DNA from 2 places in the Polaromonas sp. P1_F4 genome. Region 1 is predicted to be linked to the other one. Evidence: predicted binding sites of a transcription regulator. Region 1 holds the regulator's gene; the other holds the start of a gene.
The links. The regulator sigma-54, encoded in region 1, starts transcription at its own class of promoters, with help from an activator protein. The targets are predictions, from matches to a motif close to TGGCANGNAANCTGCTTT.
Positions count from the first base shown of each region.

Region 2: AC1DYQ_RS04820 (formate/nitrite transporter family protein) is a predicted target of sigma-54. The motif match lies at 5,388-5,405, and genes of this name have one in related genera.

Region 1 is NZ_JBFUBP010000007.1:97,254-112,778, forward strand. Features, by position in the region: gene AC1DYQ_RS15300 (TRAP transporter substrate-binding protein) at 1-598, shown strand, start outside; gene AC1DYQ_RS15305 (Gfo/Idh/MocA family protein) at 681-1,733, shown strand; gene aroQ (type II 3-dehydroquinate dehydratase) at 1,803-2,252, shown strand; gene AC1DYQ_RS15315 (SDR family oxidoreductase) at 2,274-3,062, shown strand; gene AC1DYQ_RS15320 (shikimate dehydrogenase family protein) at 3,160-3,993, shown strand; gene AC1DYQ_RS15325 (LysR family transcriptional regulator) at 4,095-5,027, shown strand; gene AC1DYQ_RS15330 (DUF2214 family protein) at 5,046-5,495, shown strand; gene AC1DYQ_RS15335 (LysE/ArgO family amino acid transporter) at 5,521-6,162, opposite strand; gene AC1DYQ_RS15340 (HTH-type transcriptional regulator ArgP) at 6,259-7,179, shown strand; gene AC1DYQ_RS15345 (PsiF family protein) at 7,326-7,622, opposite strand; gene argS (arginine--tRNA ligase) at 7,758-9,443, shown strand; gene AC1DYQ_RS15355 (SPOR domain-containing protein) at 9,486-10,121, shown strand; gene AC1DYQ_RS15360 (thiol:disulfide interchange protein DsbA/DsbL) at 10,204-10,866, shown strand; gene lptA (lipopolysaccharide transport periplasmic protein LptA) at 11,025-11,651, shown strand; gene lptB (LPS export ABC transporter ATP-binding protein) at 11,666-12,457, shown strand; gene AC1DYQ_RS15375 (RNA polymerase factor sigma-54) at 12,604-14,139, shown strand; gene AC1DYQ_RS15380 (THUMP domain-containing class I SAM-dependent RNA methyltransferase) at 14,180-15,525, shown strand, end outside.
Region 2 is NZ_JBFUBP010000001.1:1,010,868-1,026,392, forward strand. Features, by position in the region: gene AC1DYQ_RS04790 (ATP-binding protein) at 1-461, shown strand, start outside; gene AC1DYQ_RS04795 (NADPH-dependent F420 reductase) at 592-1,224, opposite strand; gene AC1DYQ_RS04800 (LysR family transcriptional regulator) at 1,333-2,262, shown strand; gene AC1DYQ_RS04805 (ketopantoate reductase family protein) at 2,377-3,291, shown strand; gene AC1DYQ_RS04810 (GlxA family transcriptional regulator) at 3,304-4,284, opposite strand; gene AC1DYQ_RS04815 (dienelactone hydrolase family protein) at 4,412-5,230, shown strand; gene AC1DYQ_RS04820 (formate/nitrite transporter family protein) at 5,565-6,377, shown strand; gene AC1DYQ_RS04825 (bifunctional protein-serine/threonine kinase/phosphatase) at 6,441-8,186, shown strand; gene AC1DYQ_RS04830 (EVE domain-containing protein) at 8,309-8,776, opposite strand; gene AC1DYQ_RS04835 (metalloregulator ArsR/SmtB family transcription factor) at 8,930-9,253, shown strand; gene AC1DYQ_RS04840 (DUF2867 domain-containing protein) at 9,271-10,692, shown strand; gene AC1DYQ_RS04845 (hypothetical protein) at 10,752-12,347, opposite strand; gene AC1DYQ_RS04850 (M23 family metallopeptidase) at 12,815-13,537, opposite strand; gene AC1DYQ_RS04855 (L,D-transpeptidase family protein) at 13,537-14,598, opposite strand; gene AC1DYQ_RS04860 (alpha/beta hydrolase family protein) at 14,756-15,442, opposite strand; gene AC1DYQ_RS04865 (YkvA family protein) at 15,494-15,525, opposite strand, start outside.

The DNA of each region.
Region 1 (15,525 bases):
CAAAAACATCCATGGGCTGGCCTACTGGGAACTCGGCTTTCGCAACATCACCAACAGCAAGCGCCTCATCACCAAGGTGGACGACATTGCCGGCCTGAAACTGCGCGTGATTCCCAATGCCATCAACATCGACTGGGTGACCGCCCTGGGCGCCAACCCGACGCCCATGGCTTTTCCCGAGGTTTATGCCGCGATGGAACAAAAAGCCATTGACGGCCATGAAAACCCGTTCACGGTCATCAACGCGAACAAGTTCTACGAAGTGCAAAAGTACCTGGCGGTGACCAACCACCAGTACAACCCGCAAACCGTCATCGTCAGCAAAAAGCTGTGGGACACCCTGAGCAATGATGAGAAAAAAATATTCTCGGATGCGGCCGCCGAAGCTGCTGCGTACCAGCGCAAGGCCTCGCGTGAACAGTCCGGCACCGCGCTCGAAAACCTGAAGAAGAACGGCATGCAGGTCAGCGAATTCAGCCCCGCAGAAATGGCCAAATTCCGCGAGAAGATGAAGCCCGTGATCGAGAAGCACTCGGCCATCGTGGGTGCCGATGTGGTCGGCGCACTGCAGGCAGAGCTCGCCAAACTGCGCAAATAAGATTTCACGCCCCGGCCGGCCCAGCGCACCGGAGCGCCGGGCCGGCCTGTTCTTTCATTCCGGTTCCGGGTATCTTTCCTTCATGAGCAAAATCCGCATCGCTGTCGCAGGGGCCGGCTACATCGGTCTCGCCCACATGGATGTGGCTCAAGAGAGCCCAACCTGCATCCTTTCGGCCATTGTCGATCCTGCGCCGGCGGCAAAGGCTATCGCCGCCAGGGCGGGCGTTCCGCTGTACCCATCGCTGGATGAGCTGCTCAGCAAGGACCGCCCCGACGGCGTGATCCTTGCAACGCCGAACCAGCTGCACGTGCCGCAGGCCCTGCAGTGCATCAAGGCCGGTGTGCCCATCCTGCTGGAAAAGCCCATCGCGCCCACGCTTGCCGAAGGTGAACAACTGGTCAAGGCGGTCGCTGAAACGGGCGCCAAGGTACTGATCGGCCACCATCGCGCGCACAGCCCCATCATGGCCAAAGCGAAAGAAATCGTTGATTCGGGAAAACTCGGCAAGCTGGTCGCCGTGATGGGCAGCGCCGCATTCTTCAAGCCCGACCGCTACTATGAAGACGCGCCATGGCGCCGCGAGATCGGCGGTGGCCCCATCCTCCTGAACATGATTCACGAGGTGCATAACCTGCGTATGTTGTGCGGCGACATTGTGGCCGTGCAGGCTTTCTCCTCGAACGCCACGCGCGGCTTTCCGGTGGAAGACACGGTGGCCATCAACCTGCGCTTTGCCAGCGGCGCGCTGGGCAGCTTCATGCTGTCGGATACCGCCGCCTGCGCGCGCAGCTGGGAGCAAACCTCCCAGGAAAACAAGGCCTACCCAAGCTATGGCGACGAAGACTGTTACGTCATTTCCGGCACCAACGGAAGCCTGTCGGTTCCGACCATGCGCCTGAAAACCTACCCCAGGCCGGAAGACCGTTCCTGGTGGAAGCCATTTGACGAGAGCGTGGCCGACATGGTGCGCGACGATCCGCTCAAGCACCAGCTGGAGCACTTCGGCGCCGTCATTCGTGGTGAAGCACCGCCGCTGGTCAGCGCCCGCGACGGCCTGCTGAACCTGCGCATCACCGAGGCCATTGCCCAGGCCGCCCAGACCGGCCAGGTGATCGAGTTGCCCGTTGTTTAAGCAGCTCGACCCTCCCACCTACAAATCAAACCACGACAAACAACGTCAACAACCAGGAAAGAAATCACCATGAAAGTGCTCATGCTTCACGGCATCAACCACAACATGTTCGGCAAACGCGACCCGGCGCAGTACGGCACCATCACGCTGGATGAAATCAATATCAGCCTGCAGGCTTTGGGTCGGGAGCTCGGCGCCGAGGTGGAACATTTCCAGACCAACAGCGAATGTGACATGTGCGAACGGATCCACCAGGCATTTACCGACAAGGTCGATGCCGTGCTGATCAACGCCGGTGCCTGGACGCATTACAGCTACGGCATCCGCGACGCGCTGGCCATCCTCACCGTGCCGGTTGTCGAGCTCCACATGTCGAACATCCACGCCCGCGAGCCTTTCCGCCATGTGTCGGTGTTCGCCGAAATCGTCAAGGGGCAGATCTGCGGCTTTGGCGCAGACAGCTACCTTCTGGCATTGCGCGCGGCTGTTTCGGCGATCAACGCTGCAAGGGTTTCGTAAATCATCAGAAAGAGAGCGGCCATGTCGCAGGAGTTCGCTGGAAAAGTCATCGTTATAAGTGGTGCCAGCCGCGGCATTGGCCATGGCATCGCCGCTGCGTTTGCCGCACGCGGTGCGCAAACCGTTTTGGCAGCATCCTCCATTGAGAACCTGAAGACTGCCGCGGACGCGATTGCCAGTGCCGGAGCAATCCGCCCTCAGATATGTGCTGCGGATCTTCGAGGCGCAGAAGGTTGCAAAGCGGTGTTCACCCTGGTGGCCGAAAAATTTGGGCGCTGTGACGTGTTGGTCAATTCCGCGGGTGCCACGCGCGCCGGTGCGTTTCTGGACCTTCCGGAGGACGCATGGCATGACGGCTTTGCATTGAAGTTCTTCGGCTGCGTGAACCTGTGCCGCCTGTTCTGGCCGATGTTGAAAACTGCGGGCGGGCACGTTGTCAACATCATTGGCGGCGCTGCCCGTACGCCCGACCCGGGCTTCCTGATCGGTGGGTCGGTCAACGCTGCGATGCACAACTTCACCAAGGGCCTGTCCGGGCTTGGAAAGCGGGACGGCGTCAATGTCAACGCCATTCTTCCGGGCTTGACTGAAACAGGCCGTGTAGCGCAACTGTTTCAGCAGCGTGCAGCCGCAAGTGGAAAGCCCGTCGAAGAAGAACGACAGGCACAAATCGCGCGCGAAGGACTCAGCCGGCTGGGTACGCCCGAGGATGTCGCCGCACTTGCGATATTCCTGTGTTCGGAGAGTGCCCGCCACATTCAAGGTACGGCCATCGCTGTGGACGGCGGTGGCACCCCTGGCCTGTATTGATCGCCAAAGGCATCTTTGTTGCCGGTGAATGACCGTCAGCACTGATCCTTCGGCGTTATTTTCAACAGCGGTTTAACTGCAAATTTCTGGAAGTTCCATGATCAACGGCCATACCGAACTCATCGCCCACATCGGCTACCCGACACATTCGTTCAAGGCGCCGATGATCTACAACCCCTACTTTGAACAGGCAGGGGTGAACGCGGTGGTCGTGCCCATGGGTTGCAAAGCCGAAGACTACCCGGCCTTTCTGCGGTCGGTGTCTTGCCTGGAGAATTTCCGCGGCGCGCTGATCACCATGCCGCACAAGGTCACGACAGTCGATTTGCTGGACGAAGCCACAACCACGGTACGCATCGCCGGCGCCTGCAATGCCGTCAAGCGTGACGCGAACGGCAAGCTCGTGGGTGACATGTTCGATGGGGAAGGTTTTGTGCGCGGCGTGCAGCGCAAGGGCTTTGATCCGCGCGGCAAACGTGCCCTGGTCGTCGGCAGCGGCGGCGTGGGCTCGGCCATTGCCGCTTCACTGGCCAAGGCTGGCGCGCGCGCGCTGGGATTGTGCGACGTCAATGCAGACTCAGCGCAGGCCCTGGCAGGGCGGCTGCGTCAGCACTACGCGGCACTGGAACTCTCCACCGGGTCCAGTGACCCGGCAGGCTACGACCTCGTCGTCAATGCCACGCCCATGGGCATGAACGAAGGCGATCCGCTGCCCATGGATGTCTCGCGCATCGCCGCCTCCAGCTTCGTGGGCGAAGTGGTCATGAAGTCGGAAATGACCGCGTTTCTGGCGGCGGCCAAGGCGCGTGGCTGTACGGTGCAAGTGGGGTCCGACATGCTGTTCGAGCAGATCCCGGCCTACCTCGAGTTTTTTGGCCTGCCGACCACCACACCGGACGTCTTGCGGTCGGTGGCCCGGCTGAGTTATTAAAAAAGTGCAGGAAGGCGCGTGCACCGTGCGCCTTGGAGCGGGAAGTGTTGGAATCAATGCTAAAAACGTCTGATTTCAGACGTTCATGGACATAATCCAGCATGGACAAACTCAAGCAGCTTGAATCCTTCGTGTCGGTTGCGACGCGCGGCAGCCTGACCGCTGCCGCGAACGCCGAAGGCGTGGCGCCGGCCATCATGGGGCGCAGGCTTGATGCGCTGGAAGGCCGCCTGGGCGTCAAGCTGTTGGTGCGCACCACCCGGCGCATCACATTGACACATGAAGGCAGCGCCTTTCTTGAAGACTGCCAACGCCTGCTGATTGATTTTGCCAACGCCGAAGCCAGCGTGTCGGCCGGCGGCGTCAAGGCCAGCGGGCACTTGCGCATCACAGCGCCTGCCGGCTTTGGCCGCCGCCATGTGGCGCCACTGGTCACACGCTTTCGCGAAGTACATGCCGATGTCACGATCTCGCTGAACCTGAGCGATCGGGTGGTCGACCTGGCCGGCGAGGGTTTTGATTGCGCAGTGCGCGTCGGCGACATGCCGGACTCTTCGCTGGTGAGTGTGCGCATGGCCGACAACCGCCGCCTGTGCGTCGCCACGCCGGCCTACCTGGCTCGCCACGGCACGCCCCAGCACCCCAGCGAGCTGGCGAAATTTGACTGCCTGACGCTGTCCAGCGACGCCTCGCAAACGCGGGGCTGGGCGTTTCGGGTCGAAGGGGAAGTAATCCACCTCAAGCCGGGCGGGCCGCTCGACTGCTCGGACGGCCAGGTCCTGCATGACTGGTGCCTCGGAGGCTATGGCATTGCCTGGCGCAGCACCTGGGAGGTCGAGGCGGAAATTGCCGCCGGCCAGCTAGTGGCGGTGCTGGAGGATTTTGCCGCGCCGCCCAACGGTATTTACGCCGTATTTCCGCAACGCAAGCACTTGCCGCTGCGGGTTCGCCTTTGGCTGGATTTTCTGAAGCACCATTACAGCCAACCGGAGTTCTGGTGCTCGTCGCCAGCCACCACCACCACAAAACCCTGACTGGAAAGGATCCCGACGATGGTTCTCGAATCTCTTTTGGCCTATGCCCACCTGCTGGCGATTCTCACCATGGTGGTTTTTCTGGCGAGTGAGGCGGCACTGTGCCGCACCGAGTGGCTGAACGCCGCCGTGATCGAGAGACTCGGCAAGATCGACATGGTCTACGGCATCTCGGCCGGCGCGGTGTTCCTGACCGGCCTGGCGCGCGTGTTTCTGGGCAGCAAGGGCGCAGCCTGGTACGCCCACAACCCCTTGCTGTACGTCAAGCTCGTCATGTTCCTGGCGATCGGGCTGATTTCCATCAAGCCCACCATGATGTTTTTGCGCTGGCGCCGCGAGCTGCGCGCCAGCGGCGCCCTGCCCGATGCACTGGAAGTCAAACAAGCGCGGCGGCTGGTGATGGTGCAGGCGCACATACTGCCCTTCATTCCGCTGGCCGCCGTCTTTCTGGCCCGCGGCTTTGGTTAGGCGCACGCCAGTGCTGCAGCCGGCGTCAGGCTGAAAACAGGCCATGCACCAGCCAGAAGGCGGTGCCCCACATCATCAGCGCCACCAATAGGTCCATGGCGCGCCATATGGCTGGCGTGTTGAGCCTGCGCCCCACGCACCACAGCGCCACACCCAGGCCGGTAAACCACAGCAATGAACCCGTGATGGCGCCCAGGCCGAACACGGCGTTGTCCGGCCGGGCGTAAGCCAGTGATGCGGTGCCGATGACCACGGCTGTGTCCAGCCATGCATGGGGGTTGAGCCACGACAGCGCCAGTGCCAGCCCGATGGCCTTGCGGCGCGGCATGGCCTCTGCGCCGGCCATATCGGGGTTCCGGGCAGACGCGTGCGCAGGCTGCAGAAAACGCCGCATGGCCTGGGCGCCATACACCAGCAGCACCAGCGCGCCCGCGCCGGTCATGGCGCCCAGCAGCTTGTCGGAAAGACCGCCCAGTTGCGCGAGGCCAGCAACGCCTGCGGCGATCAGGGCCACATCGGTCAGCACACAGACGGCGACGGTGAGCCAGAGATGCTGGCGCAGCAGGCCCATGCGGATCACGTGGGCGTTCTGCGGGCCTATGGCCATGATGAGCGAGAGACTGAGGACCATGCCGGTCAGAAAAGCGGGGGCGGTGAGCGGGTTCATGGCCGCAAGTGTGTGCCAGGGCTCATAATAGTTAAATAGAATTAACTAAAACTAGCTTTAGTCAATTATTAATTGATTTAATAGGCGCCTAACAACATGCTCGACGCCCGACAACTCGAAGCACTGGCCGCCGTGATCGAGCACGGCAGTTTCGGCGAAGCCGCCAAGGCCCTGAGCCTGACGCTGGCTGCCGTGTCCCTGCGCATCAAGTCACTTGAAAACGCACTGGGGCAGCGGCTCCTGGTGCGCGGCAAACAGGTACGCGCCACGTCGGCCGGCCAGGCTTTGCTCGGGCACACCCGGCAGGTTCGCCTCATGGAAGGCGACCTGCTGGCCGGGCTGCAGGGCGGGGGAAAGCCCGCGCGCCTGCAAAGCCTCAGCGTGGCGGTGAACGCCGACTCCCTGAGCACGTGGTTCTTGCCGGGCGTGGCCTCAGCCCTGCACACTCACGGCCTGCTGCTCGATGTCGTGGTGGACGATCAGGACCACACCCACGAAGCCCTGAAAAGCGGAGATGTCACGGGCTGCGTGACTGCATTGGCGCAGGCCATGAGGGGCTGCGTGGCTGAACCGCTGGGCGTGATGCGTTACCGCTGCATGGCCTCGCCCGCACTGGTGGCGCAGTGGAACGAGCCCGCGGCGGGTGGCAAGGCCGCACCGAACCGGCTGGCCCATCGCCTGCTGGCCAGCCCTGCCGTGATCTTCAACCGCAAGGACGCGCTGCAGGATACTTTTCTTGAACAGCATTTCGGGCTGCGCGACGCGCTGTACCCGCGCCACTTCGTGCCGGCGGTGGATGCGTTCGAGCTTGCGCTGGAGCTTGGCATGGGCTGGGGCATGGTGCCCGACCTGTTGCTGGCCGCGCGCGCCCGTAAGCCGCCGCTGCAGGAGGTGCTGCCGGGCAGCACGGTCGACGTGCGGCTGTACTGGCAGCACTGGGCACGTGAACCCGCTGCGGCACAGCGATTGACGCAAGCGGTCAAGCAGGCGGCGCAAGAGCAGCTACTGCAGGTGTGACGGTGCGTTTATGAGAAAAAAGTGCCGCTTGCGCTTTGTGGACGGGCGCAAGCAGCTACTGAATTAATAGCATTCGCAAAGAAGTTTGGCGCAAAAAAAGCCCGCCATAACATCCATGGCGGGCTGGTTCTGTTTGATGCGACTGGCTACTTGCTCAGGCACTCTTTCATGAAGGCTTTGCGTTCGTCGCCTTTTTTGCCCTTGGCGTCGACGTTGCAGGTTTTCATTTTGGTTTGCTGCGTTGGCGCTTCTTTCTTGGCGCTGAGACACTCTTTCATGAATGCCTTGCGTTCGTCGCCCTTCTTGCCTTCAGCGTCCTTGTTGCAGGCACCCATTTTGGTTTGCTGCGCGGTTTTGGCTGGAGCGTCCGCGGCGTGAGCCACCGGAGACAAGGCCATCGAGACGGCAAAAACGGCGGCGATCAGGGATAACAGCTTTTTCATGGTGGCTCCATTGGGTTGGGGAATCAGGTTTGAGTTCCGGCTGGAATTCCAACACATAACGCCGTGCCGGGCAAATTCGATGACCGGGCATTTACCGGCTCCGGACGGCGCATGGCTTAAACGTAAAATCAGCCCATGCTCTCGATTAAAAAAGACCTGCTCGCGGCCCTGGCTGCGGGGCTGGAAGAACTTTCCCCCGGCGCAGGCGACAAAGCTGCCTTTGAATCCCCCAAAGTGGCGGCCCATGGCGACTTCGCCTGCACGGCTGCCATGCAACTGGCCAAGCCGCTCAAGCTCAACCCGCGCCAGGTGGCCGAGAACCTGCGCGCCAACCTGCTCAAGAAGCCCGCGTTTGAGCGCTGGGTAGACGCCATCGAAATCGCCGGCCCCGGTTTCATCAACATCCGCCTCAAGCCCGCCGCCAAGCAGGAGACCGTGCGCGAAGTGCTGGCCGCCGGCGCGCAGTTCGGCGTGCAGCCGGCCGACCCGGCACGCAAGATGATCGTCGAGTTCGTCTCGGCCAACCCGACCGGCCCTCTGCATGTGGGCCACGGCCGGCAGGCCGCGCTGGGCGATGCGATCTGCAACCTGTTCGCCACTCAGGGCGCGAAAGTCTGGCGCGAGTTCTATTACAACGACGCGGGCGTGCAGATCCAGACCCTGGCCACCAGCACGCAGGCACGAGCCAAAGGCATCAAACCCGGTGATGCCGGCTGGCCTGAGCCGGCCTACAACGGCGACTACATCGCCGACATCGCCGCTGACTTCCTGGCCAAAAAGACCGTCAAGTCTGACGACCGCGAATACACCGCTTCGGGCAACGTGGAAGACATCGATTCGATCCGCCAGTTCGCCGTGGCCTACCTGCGCCACGAGCAGGACCTGGATCTCAAGGCTTTCTCGGTCAGGTTCGACAACTACTACCTCGAGTCCAGCCTGTACAGCTCGGGCCGTGTCGACAGCGCCGTGACCAGGCTGAAGGACGCCGGCAAGACCTACGAGCAGGACGGCGCGCTGTGGCTGAAGTCGACTGATTACGGCGACGACAAAGACCGCGTGATGAAAAAGAGCGACGGCAGCTACACCTACTTTGTACCGGACGTGGCCTACCACCTCGCCAAATGGGAGCGCGGCTTCGGCAAGGCCATCAACATTCAGGGCATGGACCACCACGGCACCATCGCCCGCGTGCGCGCCGGCTTGCAGGCCGCTGGCGAAGGCATTCCGCAAGGCTACCCCGACTACGTCCTGCACACCATGGTGCGCGTGGTGCGCAACGGCGAAGAGGTCAAGATCTCCAAGCGCGCCGGCAGCTATGTCACCCTGCGCGACCTGATCGAATGGACCAGCGCCGACGCGGTGCGTTTCTTTCTGCTCAGCCGCAAGCCCGACACCGAATACATCTTCGACATCGACCTGGCGCTGGCCAAGAACAACGAAAATCCGGTGTACTACGTGCAGTACGCGCATGCGCGCATTTGCTCCATCCTCACCACCTGGGCCGGCCAGGGTGGCGACGAAGCAAGCCTCAAAGCTGTCGACCTCTCGGCGCTGGAGAGCCCGCAGGCGCAGTCATTGATGCTGCTGCTGGCCAAGTACCCCGACATGCTGACCAATGCGGCTGACGGATTTGCACCACACGATGTGGCTTTTTACCTGCGGGAACTGGCGGCAAGCTATCACAGCTATTACGATGCCGAGCGCATCCTGGTGGACGACGAAGCTGTGAAGCTTGCCCGCCTGGCGCTGGTCGCCGCGACCGCTCAGGTGTTGCACAATGGCCTCGCAGTGCTGGGCGTGAGCGCCCCGCGCAAGATGTAAACCATGCGAATTTCAGGACAAGGCAATGAACGTGGGCAAGGTATGAATACACAACGAGGCGGAACCCTGCTGGGGTTGATCATTGGCGCGCTGATCGGATTGGGCGCGGCGCTGGCGGTGGCGGTTTACATCACCAAGGTGCCGGTTCCGTTCATGAACAAGAGCCAGGCACGCAACCCCGACAGCGACGCTGCGGAAGCCAAGAAAAACAAGGACTGGAACCCGAACGCCCCGCTGGCCGGCAAGAACCAGCCCAAGCCGCCGCCTCCGGCCGCAGTTGAAGTGCCTGGTGTTCCGGTACCCGACCCCTCCGCCGGGCCCGCCCCCAAGGCCGCCGCTTCGGCGCCGGCCAAAGTGGCCAAACCAGCAGCGCCTGCCGATCCGCTGGGCGATCTGGCAAAGGCCAAGGTCGAAGGCCTGTCGTCCGCTCCAGGAGCGGATCCCTTCAGCTATTTCATTCAGGCCGGTGCCTTTCGCACGCCGGAAGACGCCGAACAGCAACGCGCCAAGCTGTTGCTGCTGGGCATGCAGGCCAAAGTGACCGAGCGCGAACAAGCCGGCCGCACCGTCTACCGCGTACGCCTCGGGCCTTTCGACAAAAAGGAAGACGCCGACAAAGCCAAGGAGCGCCTGGACAACAACTCGATAGAAACGGCCCTGGTCAGGGTCCAGCGCTGACACTTTGCGGGGCGACTGAACTTTTTCAGCGGCCGCTGTACCAACCCGTACGAGTATTACCGTCATTCAGGAGAAAAATTTGATGCAACGCCGTGAGTTTTCGCTTTCTGCCGCCTCCATGGCTGCTGCTACCTTGGGCGGCACGACGCTGTCTACCGCGGCACGCGCCCAGGCCAACGCCTTCAAGGAAGGTGTTGATTACCTGACACTGGACAAGCCCGTTCCGACCGAGGCACCCGCAGGCCGGGTTGAAGTCGTGGAGTTCTTCTGGTACAGCTGCCCGCACTGCCACGCCTTTGAGCCCCAGCTCGAAGCCTGGGCCAAGCAGTTGCCGAAAGACGTCACGCTCAGGCGCGTGCCCGTGTCCTTCCGTCCAGACTTTGAACCCCAGCAGCGCCTTTATTACGTGCTCGAGGCCATGGGCAAGGTCGAAGAACTGCATAAAAAGGTGTTTAACGCCATTCACGTAGAAAAACAGCCGCTCAATACCGCCGATGCGGTGATTGCCTGGGCTGAAAAACAGGGCCTCAACAAGGCCAAGTTTGCGGAGATGTACAACTCCTTTTCGGTGACGACCAAAGCACGCAAAGCGACGCAACTTCAGGACCTGTACAAGGTTGACGGCGTTCCCGCACTGGGTATCGCAGGACGTTACTACACCACAGGCTCCCTGACCCAGACCATGGCACGGGCGCTGCAGGTTACCGATTACCTGGTTGGGCAGTCCCGCAACGCCAAAAAGTAAGGCCCGGCAAAGCCAGGTCGGCGCCTGCTTTTCCAAAACCCGCCCTTTGCACGGCGGGTTTTTTTATGGCTTTTATGCCCCTACTTTTTCGGAGTAAGCCATTCCCGCAGCTGGCGTGGCTACAATGACCCAACACCAAGCAGCAAGATTCGTGCCTTATGAAACACCCCATTTTTTCCCTCATCCTGCCGGTCATCCTGGCGCTGGGGTCGGCTTTCCCGGCCGCTGCCGAAAAAGCTGATCGGGACAAACCCATGAACGCGGAGGCAGATGCCCTGCGTTATGACGACCTGAAGCAAACCAGCGTTTTTACCGGCAATGTGGTGATTACCAAGGGCACGACCATCGTGCGCGGCGAGCGCGTTGACGTCATGCAGGATCCCGAGGGCTACCAGCAGGCGGTGTCCGTCGCGGCGCCCGGCAAGCTGGCGTTTTACCGGAAAAAGCGTGACGGCGTAGACGAATACATCGAAGGCGAAGGCGAACGCATTGAATATGACAGCCGTGCCGACCTGGTGAAGTTCATCAAGCGGGCGGTGGTGCGCCGCTACAACGGCGCCACCCTGGTGGACGAAACCACCGGCAGCCTGATCGTTTACGACAACAACACCGACGTCTTCACCGTGGATGGGGGGGCGCAAAACCGCACGGCCAGCAACCCCACGGGGCGGGTTCGCGCCATGCTGTCACCCCGCGCGACAGCCTCGACACCCGTCGCGGCGCCGCCCGCAGGCCCCGCCCCGGTTCTGCGCCCCAGCACGACGCTGGGCAATGAAAAGAACTAGAAAGACCTGCACAGATGGATGTGGTGACTGACACTTCAGCGGCCCCGGCCGCTCCTGCCTTGACCCCCAGTCGCCTTGTTGCGCAAGGTCTGCAAAAATCGTACGGCAGCCGCAAGGTGGTGCAGGACGTTTCGCTGTCCGTGCAAAAAGGCGAAGTCGTGGGCCTGCTGGGCCCCAACGGTGCCGGCAAAACGACCTCGTTCTACATGATCGTGGGCCTGGTGCGCGCCGATGCAGGCGAAATTTCCATTGACGGCGAATCGGTCGAGCACATGCCGATTCACCTGCGTGCCCGCCTGGGCCTGAGCTACCTGCCGCAGGAAGCGTCGATTTTCCGCAAGCTCACGGTGGAAGAAAACGTGCGTGCTGTGCTGGAGCTGCAGCTCAATAAAGCCGGAAAACCGCTTGGGCGCGCAGACATCGAGTCGCGGCTCGACGCGCTGCTGCAGGATTTGCGGGTAGATCATTTGCGCAATTCACCGGCGCCGGCGCTTTCCGGCGGTGAACGCCGCCGGGTCGAAATCGCGCGGGCGCTGGCAACCCAGCCGCGCTTCATCCTGCTGGATGAGCCCTTTGCCGGTATCGACCCCATTGCCGTGATCGAAATCCAGCGCATCATCGGCTTCCTCAAATCGCGCGGCATCGGCGTGCTGATCACCGACCACAACGTGCGTGAAACACTTGGCATTTGCGACCACGCCTACATCATCAGCGACGGCCACGTGCTGGCCCAGGGTACGCCTTCCGAAATCGTGAACAACGCCGATGTGCGCCGCGTCTACCTGGGCGAGCACTTCAAGATGTAAGAAGATGGCTCCCCCCTGTTGTCGCTCACTTCGTGTAGCTCCCTCTCCCCCTCCAGGGACGGCGCCTGCGGCCTGGCAAAGCCAGTTCCGCGGCGCCCGCTGGTTAAAGACGTATCGCCTCAACCTTCCGCAAGTTTGAAAGTCCAGTGAAACAAGGTCTGTCATTACGCGTCTCGCAGCATCTTGCGCTGACACCTCAACTACAGCAGTCGATCCGGCTGTTGCAGCTGTCGACGCTTGAGCTGAGCCAGGAGGTCGAGCAGATGCTCGACGAAAACCCGTTCCTGGAAGTGTCGGAAGAGACGGCGGTGCGCGAAGAGTTTGGGCTGGAGCACATCAACACGCCGGTCAGCCAGGACAGCCGCGAGTTTGAATCTGCTACGGATTCGATAGCTGGCGGCGCCGACGAGACCAGTGCTGCAACCCCGAATGACGCAGAAGTCAGTGCGGAGCCCAAGCTCGAGGAAAGCTGGGAAGGCGATGGCACGGTAGAAACCGCGCCCGACGACAGCGAGTGGGGAAGTGACGCACCGGCGCGCAAGAACAACAATGAAGAGAGCGAAGCCGAGGCCTCCGACCTCACGGGCAGCCATGAGTCGCTGCAGGACCACCTGCACCGGCAATCGCTGAGCTTGCGCCTGTCGGAAGAAGACCGCGCCGCGCTGCACTTCCTCATTGAATCGCTCAACGACGACGGCTACCTTGAAGACAGCCTGGCGTCGCTCGCGGCCGGTCTAGCAAAAGATGACATGGCGCAGGCGGAAGAGCTGGAGCAGCGTTTTGCGATGGCGCTCAAGCTGCTGCACCACATGGAGCCTGCCGGTGTCGGTGCGCGCAACCTGGCGGAATGCCTGAGTCTGCAGCTGCTGGACTGCAAGGACTGCGAGGAAACCCGCGCCGCCATTGCCATGTGCAAGCAACCGATGGAGCTGCTGGCCAAGCGCGACGTCAAGCGCCTGTCTCACCTGTGCGGTTTCACCGAAGCCGCCATCAAGGGTGCGATCACGGTGATAGGCCGGCTCGACCCCAAGCCCGGACGCCGCTTTGTAAACGTGGAGCGCAACCTGATCGTGCCCGACGTCATCGTCATCAAATCGGGCCGGGGCTTCAAGGTTTCGCTCAATGGCGACGTCATGCCGCGCCTGCGCGTGCACGACATTTATGCCAATGCCCTCAAGCAGCACAAGGGCCAGGGCGGCCAGGCGCTGCAGCAGCGCCTGCAGGAGGCCCGCTGGTTCATCAAGAACATCCAGCAGCGCTTTGACACCATCCTGCGCGTGAGCAGCGCCATCGTGGAGCGGCAGAAAAACTTCTTCACGCACGGCGAACTCGCCATGCGCCCGCTGGTGCTGCGCGAAATTGCCGACGAACTGGGCCTGCACGAATCCACCATCTCACGCGTGACCACGGCCAAGTACATGGGCACCCCTTTCGGCACTTTCGAGCTCAAGTATTTCTTCGGTTCCGCGCTCGGCACCGAAACCGGCGGCAATGCTTCCAGCACAGCGGTGCGCGCGCTCATCAAACAATTTGTCTCGTCAGAAAGCCTCAAGAAGCCGCTCAGCGACAACCAGATTTCCGAAATGCTCAAGGAGCAGGGCATTGAATGCGCACGCCGCACCGTGGCCAAGTACCGCGAGGCGCTCCGCATCGCGCCCGCCAACCTGCGCAAATCACTCTAGCCGCCAACCAGGCCGCGCTGCCCGTCCCTCAAAGTCAGTCATGAATCAACTCCAATTGTTTTTACCGTGCGCCGCAGGCGTCGAAACCCTGCTGGCCACCGAGGTCAAGCGTGTCACCGGGATCGACGGCAAAGCCTGGCGCGCCGGCGTGCAGCTGCAGGCTTCGTGGCGCGACGCGCTGCAGCTCAACCTGCACAGCCGCCTGGCGCAGCGTGTGCTGATCGAGCTGCAGCACAACCAGTACCGCAGCGAACAAGACCTCTACAACGCTGCCGCCAATGTGGCCTGGGAAATCTGGTTCACGCCCAAGCAGACCTTCAAGGTCGAGATCACCGCCCAGCACAGTCCGCTGCAAAGCCTGAACTTCGCGGCGCTGAAGATCAAGGACGCGATCGCCGACCGCTTTCGCGCCAAGTTCGACGACGTGCGGCCCAGCGTCGACACGCGCTGGCCCGACGTGCGCGTCTACGTGCACCTGACGACGGACACCGTCACGGTTTATATCGACACCTCGGGCGAGCCACTATTCAAGCGCGGCTGGCGCGAAGACAAGGGTGATGCCCCGCTGAAAGAAACCCTGGCCGCCGCCATGATTGCCGCCAGCGGCTGGGATCAGCTCTGTAAAGAAGGCGTGCCGCTCTATGACCCCTGCTGCGGCTCGGGCACCATCGCGATTGAAGCCGCGCAAATCGCCTGCAACATTGCGCCCGGCATCAACCGACGCTTTGCCTTCCAGAAATACTTGCCCTTCCAGGGCCATGTGTGGGATGGCCTGCTGGACCAGGCCGAAGCCGCCATCACCGAACCCACCGCGCCGGTGTTCGGCAGCGACGTGTCCTTCCGCATGGTCGATTTCGCCGAACGCAATGCCGAGCGTGCCGGCGTAGCCAATGCGGTGGAATTCCGCGGCGGCGACGCACTGCAGCGCATGCCGCCCGCGCCTTCGGGCGTGATGCTGGTGAATCCGCCTTACGGCGAACGGATCGATGTGGCAGGCGTGGCCGGCATCACCGGCCTGCAGGGACGCGACCAGCGCCGCCAGCAAGGACATGCCGAAGGACGCGTGCAGCAGGACCACCGCAACCAGCCCATCGACGAATTTGGCCAGCCGCTGAACCGGGACAGCGGTGATCAGGGCGACACGCGTGAAGAACCCGCCTTCGAGACATCGCGGGACCGTTCTGCCAATCCCGGCCGCGAGCAGGCACAAAACGCCTGGGGCGAAGAAGCGACGGACTTCTTCCCGCAACTGGCCGCGCACTGGAAGAAAAACTACGCCGGCTGGACCGCTCACGTGCTCACGCCCGACCTCAAACTACCCGGCAAGATGCGTCTGAAAGAATCGCGGCGCGTGCCGATGTGGAACGGTCCCATCGAATGCCGCCT
Region 2 (15,525 bases), on a different contig from region 1:
TTGCCCGCAGCACCGAAAGCGAAGCGCTGGCGCCGGTGGCGCTGGATGTGCTGGCGGCTGAGGTGGCGGCCGCCTCGGCCGGCCACGGCATGCCGGTGGCGCTACAGGGCGGCAACCCGCCGCCCGTACCCTTGCGCCCGCGTGCGATGCGCCGCGTGCTCACCAACCTGGTTGAAAACGCCTGGCGCCATGGCCTGCCGCCGGTCACGATGGCCACCGGGCTGCAAGGCGACTCGGTCTGGATAGCGGTGACAGACCACGGGGCCGGCATTGAGGCCGCGCAGGCTGAGGCTTTGAAGCAACCGTTTCGCCGCGCTGAAAGCACACGCACCGGCCCGCCCGGCGCCGGGCTGGGCCTGGCCATCGTGGACCGCATCGTGCGCGCGCATGGCGGCAAGTTTGAGCTGCTGCCTGCCGATGGCGGGGGCCTATGCGCCCGGATCACGCTGCCGGAGGCCTGAAAACACCCAAAAAGGCCTCAAAAGGCCCATTTTTAGCCATCAAAATAGGCTGAAAGCCAATAAGAACGGGCGCGAGCAGCTATTGATTTGATAGCGAAAGCCGCAGCCCCAAGGATTGCGGCTTTCGCGTTTAGCCGAGCTGCACCAAGTTAAGAAGTGCCAGCGGACCGCCGGGAAACTGCGTCATGCGGCCACCCACGGCCAGCGTACCCAGGTCGACGCCCGAGAACCCGAGCTGGCTGATCAGCGCGGCCACGGCGGCTTTGGCCTTGGCGTCGTTGCCCGAATAAAACAGCGCACGCGTTCCGCCGCCAGTCGCCGGGTCGGTTGACAGCAGCCGTGCCTCCAGGTGATTAAAGGCCTTCACCACGCGTGCGCCGGGCACCAGTTCGGCAAACACCTCGCTGGAAACGCGGCCGTTCAGATCGACCGCCTTGAGCGACGGTATTTCGACCGGGTTGTTGGCGTCAATGACGACGCGACCGCCAAAGCCCGGCAGGCCGGCCAGCGCGTCAGGAAGGCGCGCCCAGGTGACGGCGACCAGCACGATGTCTTTCGAGGCCGCTTCCTGGACGGTGCCGGCCTGGATGGTGGGGCCAATCTCGCGGACCAGGTCCTTGAGTGAGTTCGGGCCGCGGCTGTTGGACAGCGTGGCGTGGATGCCCTTGCCGGCCAGGGCCTTGGCGAATGACGCGCCGATGGCGCCGGCGCCGATGATTCCGATGCTGGGGGCGGCGGTGTTGGGGGTTGAGGGGGTAGACATAAATTCACTCCTTGGGTTGTTGATGGGGTGAATGATGGGTTTTTGATTGCCTTTTGATAAGTCGGTAATTGATTGAATTATCTTCAATCATTACTTTAAGATGGTGAAATGGAAACCCTGGCCAACCTTGAATCGTTTGTTCGCAGCGCCGAAGGCCGCAGCTTTTCAGAGGCTGCGCGGCGCCTGGCGCTGACGCCCGCCGCCGTGAGCCGCAACGTCGCCATGCTGGAGCGAAACCTGGGCGTGCGGCTGTTTCAGCGCTCGACCCGCAAACTCACGCTGACCGAAGCCGGCGAACGCTTCCTGGCTTCGATTGGCGGCAACCTCAACGCGCTGCAGTCCGCCATCTCAGCCGTTTCCAGCGACAGCGGCGACCCAGCGGGTTCGATCAAGGTCAGCATGTCGCCCACCTTCGGCGCCGAATACATCGTGCCCCTGCTGCCGGCCTTTCTGGCCCGCTATCCGCTAATTCGCCCCGACTGGCACTTCGAGAACCGGCCGGTCGACCTGATCGCCGAAGGGTATGACGCGGCCATTGGTGGGGGCTTTGAGTTGTCGCCGGGCGTGGTGTCTCGCGCCTTGGCCCCGATCCACCTGGTCGCTGTGGCATCGCCTGCCTACATGGCCGCCCACCAGGCCCCAGCCGACCCTGCGGGCCTGGCAGTGCTCAACGGCATCGCCCTGCGATCCAGCGCAACGGGCCGGGTGCGCCAGTGGGTCATGCGCGATGGGGCGGGAGTGGAAGTTCCGGCAAGCCTCACCGAGTCGGTGGTCGTGAACGACCCGACGGCCATGCGCGCCGCAGCGCTGCTGGGCCTGGGCGTGGCGCTTCTGGGCGTGCCCGACGTACTGCCCGCGCTGGAACGCGGTGAACTCGTCAGGGTGCTGCCGCAGTGGTATGTCGATGCCGGCGCGATCTCGATTTATTACGCCACGCGCAGCCAGATGCCTGCCAAGACGCGGGTGTTTATCGATTTTGTGGTCGAGGCTTTTGAGCGCGACCAGCTGGCCCGGCGTTTTACCGGCGGCCCGGGCTAAGTGGCCCGGTCGCCAGCAGGGGCGGCAGACTTCACCCACAATTCCTTTTTACGTTTCCTCTTCCGTTTCTGTTTCTGTTTCCGTATCTGCATCTCATCGAAGGCAAAGACCCCCATGACCCAATCCCTCAAAGTCGCCGTGATGGGCGCAGGCGCCGTTGGTTGTTATTACGGCGGCATGCTGGCCCGTGCGGGACGTGACGTGACGCTGGTCGCCCGGCCCCGGCATGCTGACGCCATCCAGAGTGACGGCCTGCACATGGAAACCCGCACTTTCGACGAACACGTGCGCCTGGCCGCCAGCAGCGAACCCACCGCCGTGCAGGGCGCCGACCTGGTGCTGTTCTGCGTGAAATCCACCGACACCGAAGCTGCGGGCGCATTGATCCGGCCGCACCTGGCACCGGATGCGCTGGTGCTGTGCCTGCAAAACGGCGTGGACAACGCCGACCGCCTGCGCACCGTGCTGCCGCAGCACGCCGTGGCGGCCGCCGTGGTGTACGTGGCCACCGAAATGGCCGGCCCCGGCCACGTCAGGCACCACGGCCGCGGCGAGCTGGTGATTGAGCCGGCCAGCCGGAGCGAGGCCGTGGCCCAGGCCTTCATCGCAGCCGGTGTGCCGGTTGAAATCTCCAGCAACGTGCGCGGCGCGTTGTGGGCCAAGCTCATCCTCAACTGCGCCTACAACGCCGTCTCGGCCATCGCGCAGCTGCCGTACGGCAAAACCGTGCAAGGCGAGGGCGTGAAAGACGTCATGCGCGACGTGGTGGCCGAATGCCTGGCCGTGGCAGAAGCCGAAGGCGTGCAGGTGCAGGGCGACATGCACCTGGCCGTGGACAAACTGGCCGGCAGCATGCCCAACCAGTTGTCATCTACCGCACAAGACCTGGCGCGCGGCAAACCCACCGAAATCGACTACCTCAACGGGCTGGTCGTCAGGCGTGGTGAAGCCCTGGGTGTGGCCACGCCGGCGAACCGGGTGCTGTGGTCGCTGGTGAAGCTGATGGAGTCCAGGCAGGCCCTCGCCTGAATCGCCGGGCTCTCAAGCTCTTAACCCCGCCGCCCGGTACCGACTCGGGTTGGCGCCCGCCGCCTTGTGCATCATGCGCCGGAGCGCCGTGGCATCTTCGTAGCCCACTTGCTCGGCCACGCGTTCGATGGTCATCCGGCTGGACTCAATCAGCATCCGCGCGCGATTGAGCCGAACGCTTTGCACCAGCGCCATCGTGCTCTTGCCCGTGGCCTCGCGTACGTGACGCGACAGCGTCCGCTGCGACATCGCGAATTCGTTTGCCAGTGCCTCCACGCTGGGTGGGCTGGGCAGGGCAGACTCGATCCGCGCCACCAGGCGGGCCACCAGTGCGTTGCCGCTGGAGAGCATGGCTGGCACCACAAAAGGCGCTTGCGCCTGCCGGCCGTCGATCAGCAAGATGCGACCCACAGCTTCGGTCAGGGCTACCCCGAACTGCTCGCGCAGCAGGTGAAGCATCAGGTCGGTTTGCGCAAAGGCGGCGCCTGCGGTGCTCACCGGGCCGTCGGCGCACACCATCCGGTCGGCATTGACGGTACAGGCCGGCTCCCGCCTTCGAAGCTCCGGCGCCAGCCACCATGAGGTAGTGACCCGGCGCCCGGCCAGCACACCGGCCGCCTGGAGCAAAAAAACCGCCGAGCACGACGCCGCAACACGGCCACCGTGCGCAGCATGCGCGGCGACGGCCTGAATCACGCGTTGCGCGTCTGCGGTGGCCAAGCCGGTGTCGAGGGCCTGCGGGTTGTCCAGGCCCAGGCCCGGCACGATCCAGGTGGAGGGATCAGGCCGGTAGCGTTTGGGCAGGGCTGCGGTATCGATGTAAAGGCCTGAACTCAACCGTACCTGGCCGCCTGAAGCTGACAACACACGCCAGGTGGGGCGCGCCAGCTTCATGCGCGGCGCGAGGGCAGACGCGGCCTGCAGGATATCGAGTGTGGCCGCCACGCCGGTGGCAAAGGTGCCCGGCAGCAGCAGGAGGGTGAAATCTCGCATTGGCTGAAAAGGCCTTAAACATGTCGAAATAGACACTGGGAGTTTACGCGCGTACGGTGCCAAATTCATCTCTTCCATGAATTCCACGGACGCCATTCCTCCCACCGTTCGCAAAGCAAGGACACCGATGACAACGCGCAAGCTGACCGAAGACGACTCCCTCGAGGATTTCATCCAACGTGAGATCACGTTGGATAGCGTTACCAAAAACGTCTACCTGATGGGCAAGGGCCCGGCCGTGATCGTCATGACCGAGATGCCCGGCATCAGCCCGCACGTGGCGCGCTTCAGCCGTTGGGTGCGCGACGCGGGTTTTACCGTCTACATGCCGTCGCTCTTTGGCCGCGACGGCGCCGTGCCGCGTGCCGATGAAGGCGCGGCCATCTTTCAGCGCGCCTGTGTCAGCGCCGAGTTCCGCGCGTTCGCGTCCAACCAGGCCAGCCCGGCCACGCAGTGGCTGCGGGCACTGGCAAGGCTGGCGCATGACGAGTGCGGTGGCCCCGGCGTGGGCGCCATCGGCATGTGCTGGACGGGTAATTTCGCCCTCACGATGATGCTGGAGCCCGCCATGCTGGCGCCGGTGCTGTGCCAGCCGTCGCTGCCGCTCAATGACCCGGCCGGCATCGAAATGTCGCCTGCGGACATCAAGGCCGTCCGCCAGCGGCTGGACCGCGAGAACCTCACGGTGCTGGCCTATCGGTTTGAAGGCGACAGCTTTTGCAGGGCCCAGCGCTTTGCGGCCTATGCCGCGGCGCTGGGCGACCGCTTTGTGGGCCGCGTACTGACCGACGGCGCCGCCAACCCCGACGTGCCGCCGTTCTTTGCGGCGCACGTGAAGACGCCGCACAGCGTGGTCACCGCCCACCTGATCGACGAGGCGGGCCAGCCTACGCTGGCCGCGCGTGACGAGATCCTGGCGTTCTTTGCGCAGCGGCTTGCGCCTTAGCGCCTGTATCCGGCAGTGGCCTAGCTGGCACCAAAATATTTAAAGATGGACACCCTGATGCACAAATTTGGGGCAGTCACTCCCTTCGCAGTGCCAAAACGACGGGTAAAAGCGTCGCTAAAGCGTCGGCAAGCCCGGATTCGCGGTGTTTTGTTAGCGGCACGGTATGTGCTTGCATCCCTCGGGTCAGGCTAACGAAGGCCTGCGCAGGGTGCAGCGAGTTTCGCGGTGCCCATCGATCTGAATGGATAACGTCGTCCACTTCGGTCTTCAAATCTTTTTGAAGATCTCGAAGTGGATTTTTTTTTGGCAAAACAGGACTTAGAGGGATCGTATGGCTTATTTAGTGCCTTCGGAATTTGTGACCAAGATGGTGGATGCGGGTGAATCCAAAATCTTCATGTCGACGCGGGACACCGTTATCCGGGCCTACATGGCCGGCGCCATCCTGGCCCTGGCGGCCTGGTTCGCCGTCACCATCAACGTGCAAACCGGCCAGCCCCTGCTGGGCGCCGTGCTGTTCCCGGTGGGTTTTGTCATGTTGTACCTATTCGGCTTCGACTTGCTCACGGGCGTGTTCGTGCTGTGCCCGCTGGCGCTGATCGACAAACGCCCGGGCGTTACGGTCAAGGGCGTTCTGCGCAACTGGGGCCTGGTGTTCGTCGGCAACTTCGCGGGCGCCTTCACGGTGGCGGTGATGATGGCCATCTACGTCACCAACGGCTTCTCGACCGAGCCCAGCGCCGTGGGCAAGGCTATCGGCATCGTGGGCGAGAGCCGCACGCTGGGCTACCAGAAATACGGTGCCAACGGCATGCTCACATTGTTTGTACGCGGCATGCTGTGCAACTGGATGGTGTCGGCCGGCGTGGTGGGTGCGATGATCTCCACCCAGGTCAGCGGCAAGGTGATCGCGATGTGGATGCCCATCATGCTGTTCTTCTACATGGTGTTCGAGCACTCGATCGTGAACATGTTCCTGTTCCCGTCCGGCCTGCTGCTGGGCGCGCACTTCACCATCATGGACTACCTGATCTGGAACGAGATCCCGACGGTGCTGGGCAACCTGGTGGGAGGCCTGGCCTTCACCGGCTTGACGCTGTATGCCACGCACATTAAAACCGGACCATCACGCTCCTTTAAATAATCTGCCTCAAAAACAAAGGCCCTCGCGCACCTTGCATGCGCGAGGGCTTTGCCGGTACCCCACATGTCCAGTGAACTGAAGATATCGGCAGGTCAGTATTCGGACAAGGGCCGCAAGGAAACCAACCAGGATTTCCACGGTATCTATGTGCCGAAAGAGCCGCAACTGAGCGCCAAGGGCATCGCCATTGCGCTGGCCGACGGCATCAGCAGCAGCGCTGTCAGCGATGTGGCCAGCCAGTACGCCGTGACCGGTTTCCTCGAAGACTATTACTGCACCTCGGAAGCCTGGTCGGTCAAGACATCGGCCGAGCGGATCTTGAGCGCCACCAACTCCTGGCTGCATGCGCAGACGCAGAAGAGCCAGTACCGCTACGACAAAGACAAGGGCTATGTGTGCACGCTGAGCGCCATGGTCATCAAGTCGACCACCGCGCATATTTTTCATGTTGGTGATTCACGCATTTACCGTTTGCGCGGCAAGGTGCTGGAACAACTGACCAGCGACCATCGTGTGTGGATTTCGCAGGGCCAAAGCTATCTCGGCCGCGCGCTGGGCTTCAAGCCGCAGCTTGAAATCGACTACCAGACCCAGCAGGTGGAGCAGGGCGACATCTTCTTGCTGGCCACCGACGGCGTGTACGAACATGTCAGCGAATACGACATGGCCGGCCTCATCCACATCTGTGCCGACGAGCCCGGTGGGCTTGATATGGCGGCCAAATCCATCGTTGAAAAAGCCTTGGAGCGGGGCAGCGGCGACAACCTCACGGCACAGATTGTCCGCGTCGATGAGCTGCCCAACGGGCAGGCCGGCGAGTTGCTCCAGCAGCTGTCGGGCCTGCCGCTTCCGCCCATCCTGGAGGCCAGGACGCAGTTTGACGGCTATACCATCATCCGCGAAGTGCACGGCAGCAGCCGCAGCCATATTTACCTGGCCACCGACAACGAAACGGGCGCGCTCGTCATCCTCAAAACACCGTCGATAGATTTGGGCGGCGACCCGGCCTACCTTGAAAGGTTTTTGACGGAAGAGTGGATTGCCCGGCGCATCAACAGCGCGCATGTGCTGAAGCCTTATGTGCCGACCCGAAAGCGTCACTATGTGTATGTGGCCACCGAATACATCGACGGGCAGACGCTGAGCCAGTGGATGATTGACAACCCCCAGCCCGGGCTTGAAGCCGTGCGCGGGCTGGTGGAGCAAATCGCCAAAGGCCTGCGCGCGTTTCACCGGCTGGAGATGCTGCACCAGGACCTGCGGCCCGAGAACGTCATGATCGACAAGACCGGCACGGCGAAAATCATTGACTTTGGATCAACCCGCGTAGCCAGCCTGATGGAAGCAGATGCGCCCGGCGGGCACAACGACATCCTGGGCACGGCCCAGTATTCGGCGCCGGAGTATTTTGTGGGCGAGGGCGGCACCACGCGCTCTGACCTGTTCTCGCTCGGCGTCATCACCTACCAGATGCTGACCGGCAAGCTGCCCTACGGCGCCGAAGTGGCCAAATGCCGGACCCGGGCCGCGCAAAGCAAGCTGCGCTATGACTCAGTGCTGTACGAAGACCGTGACATACCCGCATGGATAGACGGCGTGCTGCGCAAGGCCGTTCACCCCGACCCCGCCAAGCGCTATGGCGAGCTGTCGGAGTTCTTGTACGACCTGCGCCACCCCAACCAGTCATTCCTGGACAAGACCCGCCCGGCTTTGCTCGAGCGCAACCCGGTGGCGTTCTGGCGGGGTGTTTCCCTCATCCTGGCTGTGGTCGTGGTGGTGCTGGTGGCGCTGAAGTCCGCTGGCGGGTAGCCAAAAAGCTGCCAAATCGATATAAAAAATGGCTGCAGGCCAGTAGCGGCGGGCGCAAGCAGCTATGGTTTTGATAGTCAAGCTGTCACCCCGCGACGTTGCGCAGGGCAGGCCAGCAGCGTTCAGGACTTGCCCAGCAGCTTGGTAATCACCCGCCAATGCTGCGGCTCCACCGGCGTGATGGAGAGCCGGTTGCCCTTGCGCAGGATGATCAGGTCTTCCAGCTCTTTGTGAGCCCGCAGCTCAGGCAGCGTCAGGTTGCGTGTCTTCTTCAGCACCTTCACATCTACCAACTGCCAGCGCGGCTCTTCGCGTTTGGACTTGGCGTCGTAGTAATGCGACTTCGGGTCGAACTGCGTCGGGTCAGGGTAGGGTGTAGACGCCACCTCTGCGAGGCCGACAATGCCCGGCTCGGCACAGCTCGAGTGGTAGAACAGCACGCCATCGCCGACTTGCATCCCGTCACGCATGAAGTTGCGCGCCTGGTAGTTGCGTACGCCGACCCAGGGGACTGTCGAATTTTCGGCTGCGAGCGCGTCGTCGACCGAGCATTCTTCGGGTTCGGATTTCATGAGCCAGAAGCTTGTCATGGGAGAGGCCTTGATGCCTGAGGTTGGGACGGAGCAAAGCTTAGCGGATCGACGGGGCAAAGAAAAGCGCCGGCCTCAAACCAGAAGCCCAGAAGCAGCTTGACAGCACGGAATATCTTGAATAAAGTTATTAACAAATAAGTTAATACATCAATGCCTGCATCCCTTGACAAAATATTTGAAGCGCTCGCCTCGGGGCCCAGGCGCCAAATCCTGGCCTACCTCACCGAGAAAGAACTCAGCACCACTGAGCTGGCCGAGCGCTTTGCCATGAGCACGCCGGCCGTTTCTCGCCACCTGTCGGTGCTTGAAAACGCCGGCCTGGTGACCAGCGAGCGCAGCGGCCAGTTTGTGCTCTACAAGCTCAACGGTGACAGCCTCGTAAACAGCCTCACGGGTTATGCATTCGAACTATGCCCGGTGGCGCGTCCCCTGAAGCGGGAACGCGTCGCTGCCAAAACACAAAAAGCCAGGTAACAAGGAGAGAGGGACTCATGCTGAATCTCACACAGGTGATTGAAACGTTTCCGTCGGTTCGTATTCCATCCGAATCGGGCGGTTTGGCCGTCGAGGTGTCCTTGATTGCCCAGATCGGCCATGGCGCCGGCAATCATCTGTTTGCCAGCGTGGCATCCAGGCAGCGGCAGCACGGCGCGTTTGTCGATGAGCTGGACGAGCCATCGGCCAAACTGGGCGGGACCAATTTTGCCAAAGGTGACGCTACCTCGCTGTATTCATTTGTCGTGGGGCCCAAGGGCCATCCGTTTCACCGCCATGCAGGGCACCGCATCTTCACGGCGGTGTCGGGCAGCGGTGGAGCCCAGTTGCGCTTTTCCAGCGCGTCGGAACAACAAATCCAGGAAGACCCGCAAAACTTCATCCGCGCCCTGCGTTTTGTGAACATCCCGCCTGACTGCATGTTCACTGTGCGCTTTGGCGGAGAAACCTGGCACCAGTTTTCTCCGCTCTCGCGTAATTCTTTGCACCCTGTATTTTTTGCGTTGTCTTGCCATACCAATGAACTGGGCGGCAATTTGTCGGAGTCTTTGAAACAGGAGGTGCTGACCAATAAGGCGAGCATCCCATCATTGACGGAGTTGCTGCCGGACGAGGTGAAAGCGTTGCTTCAGGCCAAGGACTTCAAGGCTGATACCGTGCCGACCACGACTTTGTCGCTGGATGCTCCGCCCGGAACATTCCACCGGGTGGTATGCAACACTGTGCGCAGCGGCGCAGGTGTGATGCGAGGTTTGTGGGGTTCGTGGAAAGGGGCGTCGGGCTTTCTGTCACATGGCGGATCCGCCCGAAGCGTGAAGGAGCTCAGCAGCCCGCCACTCGATTCGCTGCTGCTTCAGCAACTGACCGAACTGCGCGTCCATCATGAAGACACTTTTCGCTTGCGCGTGACCGGTACCAACTTTGGGCACACCAGCGCCACGAATTTGCTCGCCACGGTCCTGGAGGGCTTTTTGCTTAACGCGCCCAGCGGTGTGTCCAATCTGATGGCGCTGCGCAATGTTCTGGTTAAACCCCTGGGCCTGCGTACATCGCCATTGGGCTGCCCTGTGTCTTCGCTGTTGTCGCCGGACACCAGCAACCTGTTTGCCAATCGCTACCCGGTGCTTGGCCAAACCATTAATGCAGCCGATACCAAAGCGCAAGTCATTCTGGGCGCCAATGACAAACATCTGCTGTTCAGGTCCTGTGTCAGCGTGGAAATCGTCGACAAGCATCATGTGGATGTGATGCTGGGTACGCGGGTTCATTGCAAGAATGCCTTTGGCCGCTTTTACATGGCGGCCATTGACTATGTGCATCGCCACTACGTCACACCCACGATGCTGCGGCTGGCTGTGGAATATGCGGTGGTTCAGGAAAAAGAGTCGGTTGTACCCGCCAAACTGGTAACGGCCTGAGAGATCAACTCAGGAACGTTGTTTTGGCAGTCGCAACTTTGTCACCACCTCGCAGCAGCTCACGCCAGCAGAAGCAGCAGCAGGCATATCAGCATCACCCCCATCTCGAGCCATTCCTGACTCGTCATGCTGAGCATGCGGCGGACCGTCAGCGTCACCACGGGAACCAGCAAGACGAGGCCTATCCAGCGGTCTAGCGGCATGAGGCAGACGCGCGCCAGCGCCCAAAGCCAGGCAGCATGCGCCAGGAAGCCCCAGAACTCGGCCCGGCTTGTTCTTGCGGTGAAGTTCAGCGCACGGCGCCAGCCGGTAGCCACGGCCTGCCACCATTCCATCTCCTCGTCGTCCAGCACCTTGTGCAGGGCGTGCAGGGCCACCACGCCCAGCACCACCGGCCCGACGAAGCCCGCCCCCAAGGCAAGGCCGAGATACAGGGGATGGTCGTAACCCGTGCCGCCACCGCCCAGTTTCACAGTGGCCAGCACCCACGCGCCGCCTACCAGCAGCACCGAGACAACGGCAACCACGCCCTCCGGCACGCCCGCGCTACGCGCCGCGCGGCCGCCGGCAAACAGGCCGAGCGCCAACACGGTGGCGCCGAGGAAGGTCGCCAGCAATGTGGCGGTCGCCTTCCATCCGTGATGCGGCGCAGCCGTCAAACTGCCCGACTCGGGTGGCTCCAGTGCGGTTTTGGCAGGAGACCACTGGCGGTACTTCTCATGCCGGGCCTTCATCAGGCGCTGGCTCCAGCTGACAGCTTGCGGCGCCGCATGCGAGAACGCCAATTCCATGTGGTACAGCCGCTGCTGGCTGTCCAGCTCGTGCGGCACGACCACGGTTTGCAGGCCCGCCTTGCCGTTGGCGGCCAGCAGCGCGGGCACCTGCTCGCGCCAATACCCGGGCACTGGAGGTGCTTCGCACGCCAGGGGATCGGATTCGGCGCCGGGCTGCAGCAAGGTGACTTCATTGGCCTGCATTTCGCTCTGCCTTATCCGTGTCCTGTCCCAGTCGCAGGTAAAGCGCAGCGTGCCTTGCAGGACGATGTCGGGGCGGTACAGGGGCAGTGGCACCGAACTGGTGTTGGCCAGACGCAGCGACAGCATCAGGCGCAACTGACCCTCGGCAGAGGGTGCAGCCCAGATGCCGGGCGCGATAGGCTGCATGTCGCGCAGCTCCAGCGTGAAAACCGGCGCACCTGAGGTGCCGGGTCCCCAACGCGGTGTCATCGCCTGGTTGATCGCCGTCTGCCAGGTGGCGCGGAACGCGGGGCTCATCACGTCGCCGTGCTGCCGGCCGCGCGCGATGACTGCGGCCACATTGTCTGTTGGCGGTTTCGCCCGGCCCGGCAACCGCCGCATGAGTGACTCCCAAAGGCCTGGCGCGGGTTTGGGCGCGGCGGTTGGTGGCGCTGCGCTGGTCATCTGGGCTACATAGCCATGCAACAGTTCGGCGCGGAAGGCTTCGAGGTCCGCCTTGGGAGCTTCAGCCCGGCGCAATACGTTCACCAGGAAGTAGGCCTGTGCAGGATTGCTGCCCACGCTCGTTTCGTAAAGCGCGGTGGTGTAGGCGGTCGGGACGGACGAAGGATTGGCTGCGAAGGCCCAGCTCTGGAAGAGCAGCACGCCGCAGAGAATTTGGCGCAGGGTTCGTGCCATGGTTTTATGCTGCCGCGCGGTACGAGTGAACATGGTTCTCGTCGGCAGCAAGGCCAGGGCACAAAAAACCAGAACCCACCCGTCTGGTTTTTAATGCCACGCTCTCTTTTGCGTGGGTATTTGCTGTTTTCACGTATCGGTCTCCCTCCGATGAAAGGCGGCTTGCGCAGCAAGCTTGTTTTTGGCGATCACACCGATCTTATATTCAAGCCAACTATCGACAGAAATAGATGGCAATGCAGGATTTATACCCGCGAAAGCCTGACGCACCCAGTCTCGATAACACCAAACATTTGATGTTCCGGTCTTGTGTGGGCGCTGAGATCGTGAAGATCGTGGAGGAGCCGCCTGCCATGCTGTGGTTTGCGGTTAAGTACGCGACTGTTCAGGGCGGCGGGGTGAAGTCGCTTGCCGGGCGGGCAGGTGCGTAGCGCCTGCATGAGCCGGAGCACCGTTGGCCGGGTTGTTTACGGTCTGGCGTCGCGCCAGACAAGATAAGGATTCAGCGGCGTGCCACGCCACCATTGGCGCTCCGGCCCCAGCTTGAAGATCGCGAAGTGCAGGTGCGGTGCGTCGGGTGATGCATTGCCGGTGCTGCCGACATAGCCGATGACCTGGCCTTTGCGCAGGCTGGCGCCTTCGGCGAGGCCTTCGGCGTAGCGGTCCAGGTGGGCGTAGTAATACGCGTACTGGCTGGCCGGGTCGAACTGGTAAATCGTGATGCCGCCTGGCTTGCTCAAGAACAGCTTGGCCACTTTGCCGTCCTCGACGGCGAGCACTGGCGTGCCGCGTGGGCTCATGATGTCTATGGCTTCATGCGGGGCGCCTGCTGCGCGCGCCTGGGTGTAGGTGTCACTGAGCTGGGCGGGCGTGACGCCTTGCACTGGAAGTGTCAGGACGCGTAGCCGTAACTGCGAAATGTCCGTGTCATCGGCGACAGATGCGGGTGGGGGCGGCAGGGCAGATGGGGGCGCGGCATTCTCGATGGTCTGAACCACAAGCGCTGGCTTGTCGGCCTCTCTTGCCGGCACGGCGGGCGCCAGCGCCTGGCTGGCTGGCGGTGTGGCGGGCTGCACGATTTGCGTAACTGCCTCTTCCTTGTGCGTGCCCAGCATCACGCCAGCCGCCACGGCCAGCAGCGCGCAGATGGCAAACGCCGTTCTCTTGATGCGGGCGGGTGTGGATGCCATCAAGCCTTGACGCTCACTTTGAAGCCGGCTTTCGCCAGGGTCGAGAGGCGCTCTGCGTCCCAGTTGGTCATGTGAATGCAGCCATTGGTTTCGGAATGGCCCACATTGGAAGGGTTGGGTGTGCCATGAATGCCCCAGTGCGGTTTGGTCAGGCCCAGCCAGATGGTGCCGACGGGGTTGTTGGGACCGGCTGCGATGTCGACCTTTTGTGCATCCTTGGGTGCGTTTTTCAGTAGCGCAGGGTTGTAGGTGAAGCCGGGATTTTTGACCTCGTTCTTGATGGCCATCATTCCCAGCGGTAGCGGGTCGTTTTTTTCATTGCCTATGCTGATGGGAAAACCCGCCACCAGGCGCTTGGCGGTGTCCAGCACGTAGAGCACACGCTCGGACTTGTCGATTTCGATGGAAGCCGCGTTGACCGGCGTGGCGCTGACCGCGATATATGGCACGGTGATCTGCTTGCCGGCCTCGATGTTGATGCCGCCGTTGAGCTGCTTGAGGTAGCCGGTGCTGGTGTGGAATTTTTCCGCCAGCGCTTCTTCCACCGATTCATACACCAGCGCTTTCATCTTCGCGCGCTCGTCCATCGCCACAGGCGTCTTTTCAAAAGGGCCGGCGGCGTCCTTCTCTGTCACGGTATAGCTTGTCAGAAGCGGAGCACCGTCCTTGCGCAGCGAAACCCAGGTTTCCGCGGTGACGGTGCCCGTGGGTTTGAGGTCGTGTGCGCTCTGGTAGGCCTTGACCATGCGCTGCATGTTGGTGGCAAAGCGCCCATCGATCTCCCCGCAGGAGAACCAGGCCCGGTCCAGCATGATCTGTGCGCGCGCTACCGCTGCGCCTTTGTTGCCACTGCGCAGCAAGGGACTGTCGGTGGCGTTGTTGAAGGCTTCTGTGTCAAAGGGCTGGTTGCCCGCCGCCGTGTTTTTGGGCTTGGCCGCCCATGCGCCGTTGCCGGCCAGGCCCAGCCCCGTCAGGCACAAGGCAGCGACGAGGGTGCGACGGGAGAGCTGGGAGAGCTGTGGGGTTACAAGGCGAAGAGAGGAAGGGATATCGAACGGCATGACGGGCTTTCGTAGTCAGGCCAGTCTGGGGGGCATAAGGCGCATCACCTGTCAGCAGCCATGCCTAGCGGTGGTCAGGTTTAAGCGGGTATTTGTCCTGGCTCACACGCCATACAGAGTGCCAAGCGGCTCTCCTGGTACATCAGGGAACTGACGATCACGCTGCACGCTGGTGCTTCGTCATCCACGCGGCCATGGTGTCCAGCAATTCCTCGCGCACCTGCGCATCGGTGCGGCCTGAACGCACCAGCACGTGAAAGGCGTGGTCGGCGCCATCCACGATGTGCAGGCTTGCCTTTTTACCGAGGCTTGCCGTGGTCTGGGTGATCAAGTCCAGATCAGCGAGGCCGTCGCGCGTGCCTTGCAGAAAAAGCATCGGCAGCTTCACGCCGTCCAGGTGCGCGGCGCGTTCGGTTGAGGGCTTGCCGGCTGGGTGCAGTGGAAAGCCCACCAGCACAATGCCCTTCAGTCCGGGTAATGGCTCAGCCGCCTGCGCCTGCGTGGTCATGCGCCCACCGTAGGACTTGCCGCCGGCAAACAGCGGCACGTCAGGCATTTGCCGCGCCGCTTCAGCAACCGCTGCCCGGATCGCCGCATGCGCAACGGCGGGAGAGTCCGGTCGTTTCGAGCTTTGTTCCATGAACGGAAAATTGAAGCGCAAGCTGGCAATGTCGCGTTCCGCGAGACCTTGGGCAATCGCCTCCATGAAGGTGTGGTTCATGCCCGCGCCCGCGCCGTGGGCGAACACATAACACGCCTTGGCGCTGGCAGGTTTTTGCAGCAGGCCGGAGATGGTACCGCCCGAAGGGAGCGGAACGGTCAGTGAAACGGGGCGTGTGGGCATCAATAGAAGGGGCGAGCTGGGTTGATATGCCCATTACAGCATCCCCAGTGCTCAGGCCGAACGCTTCGGCGCAGGCTCGGCGA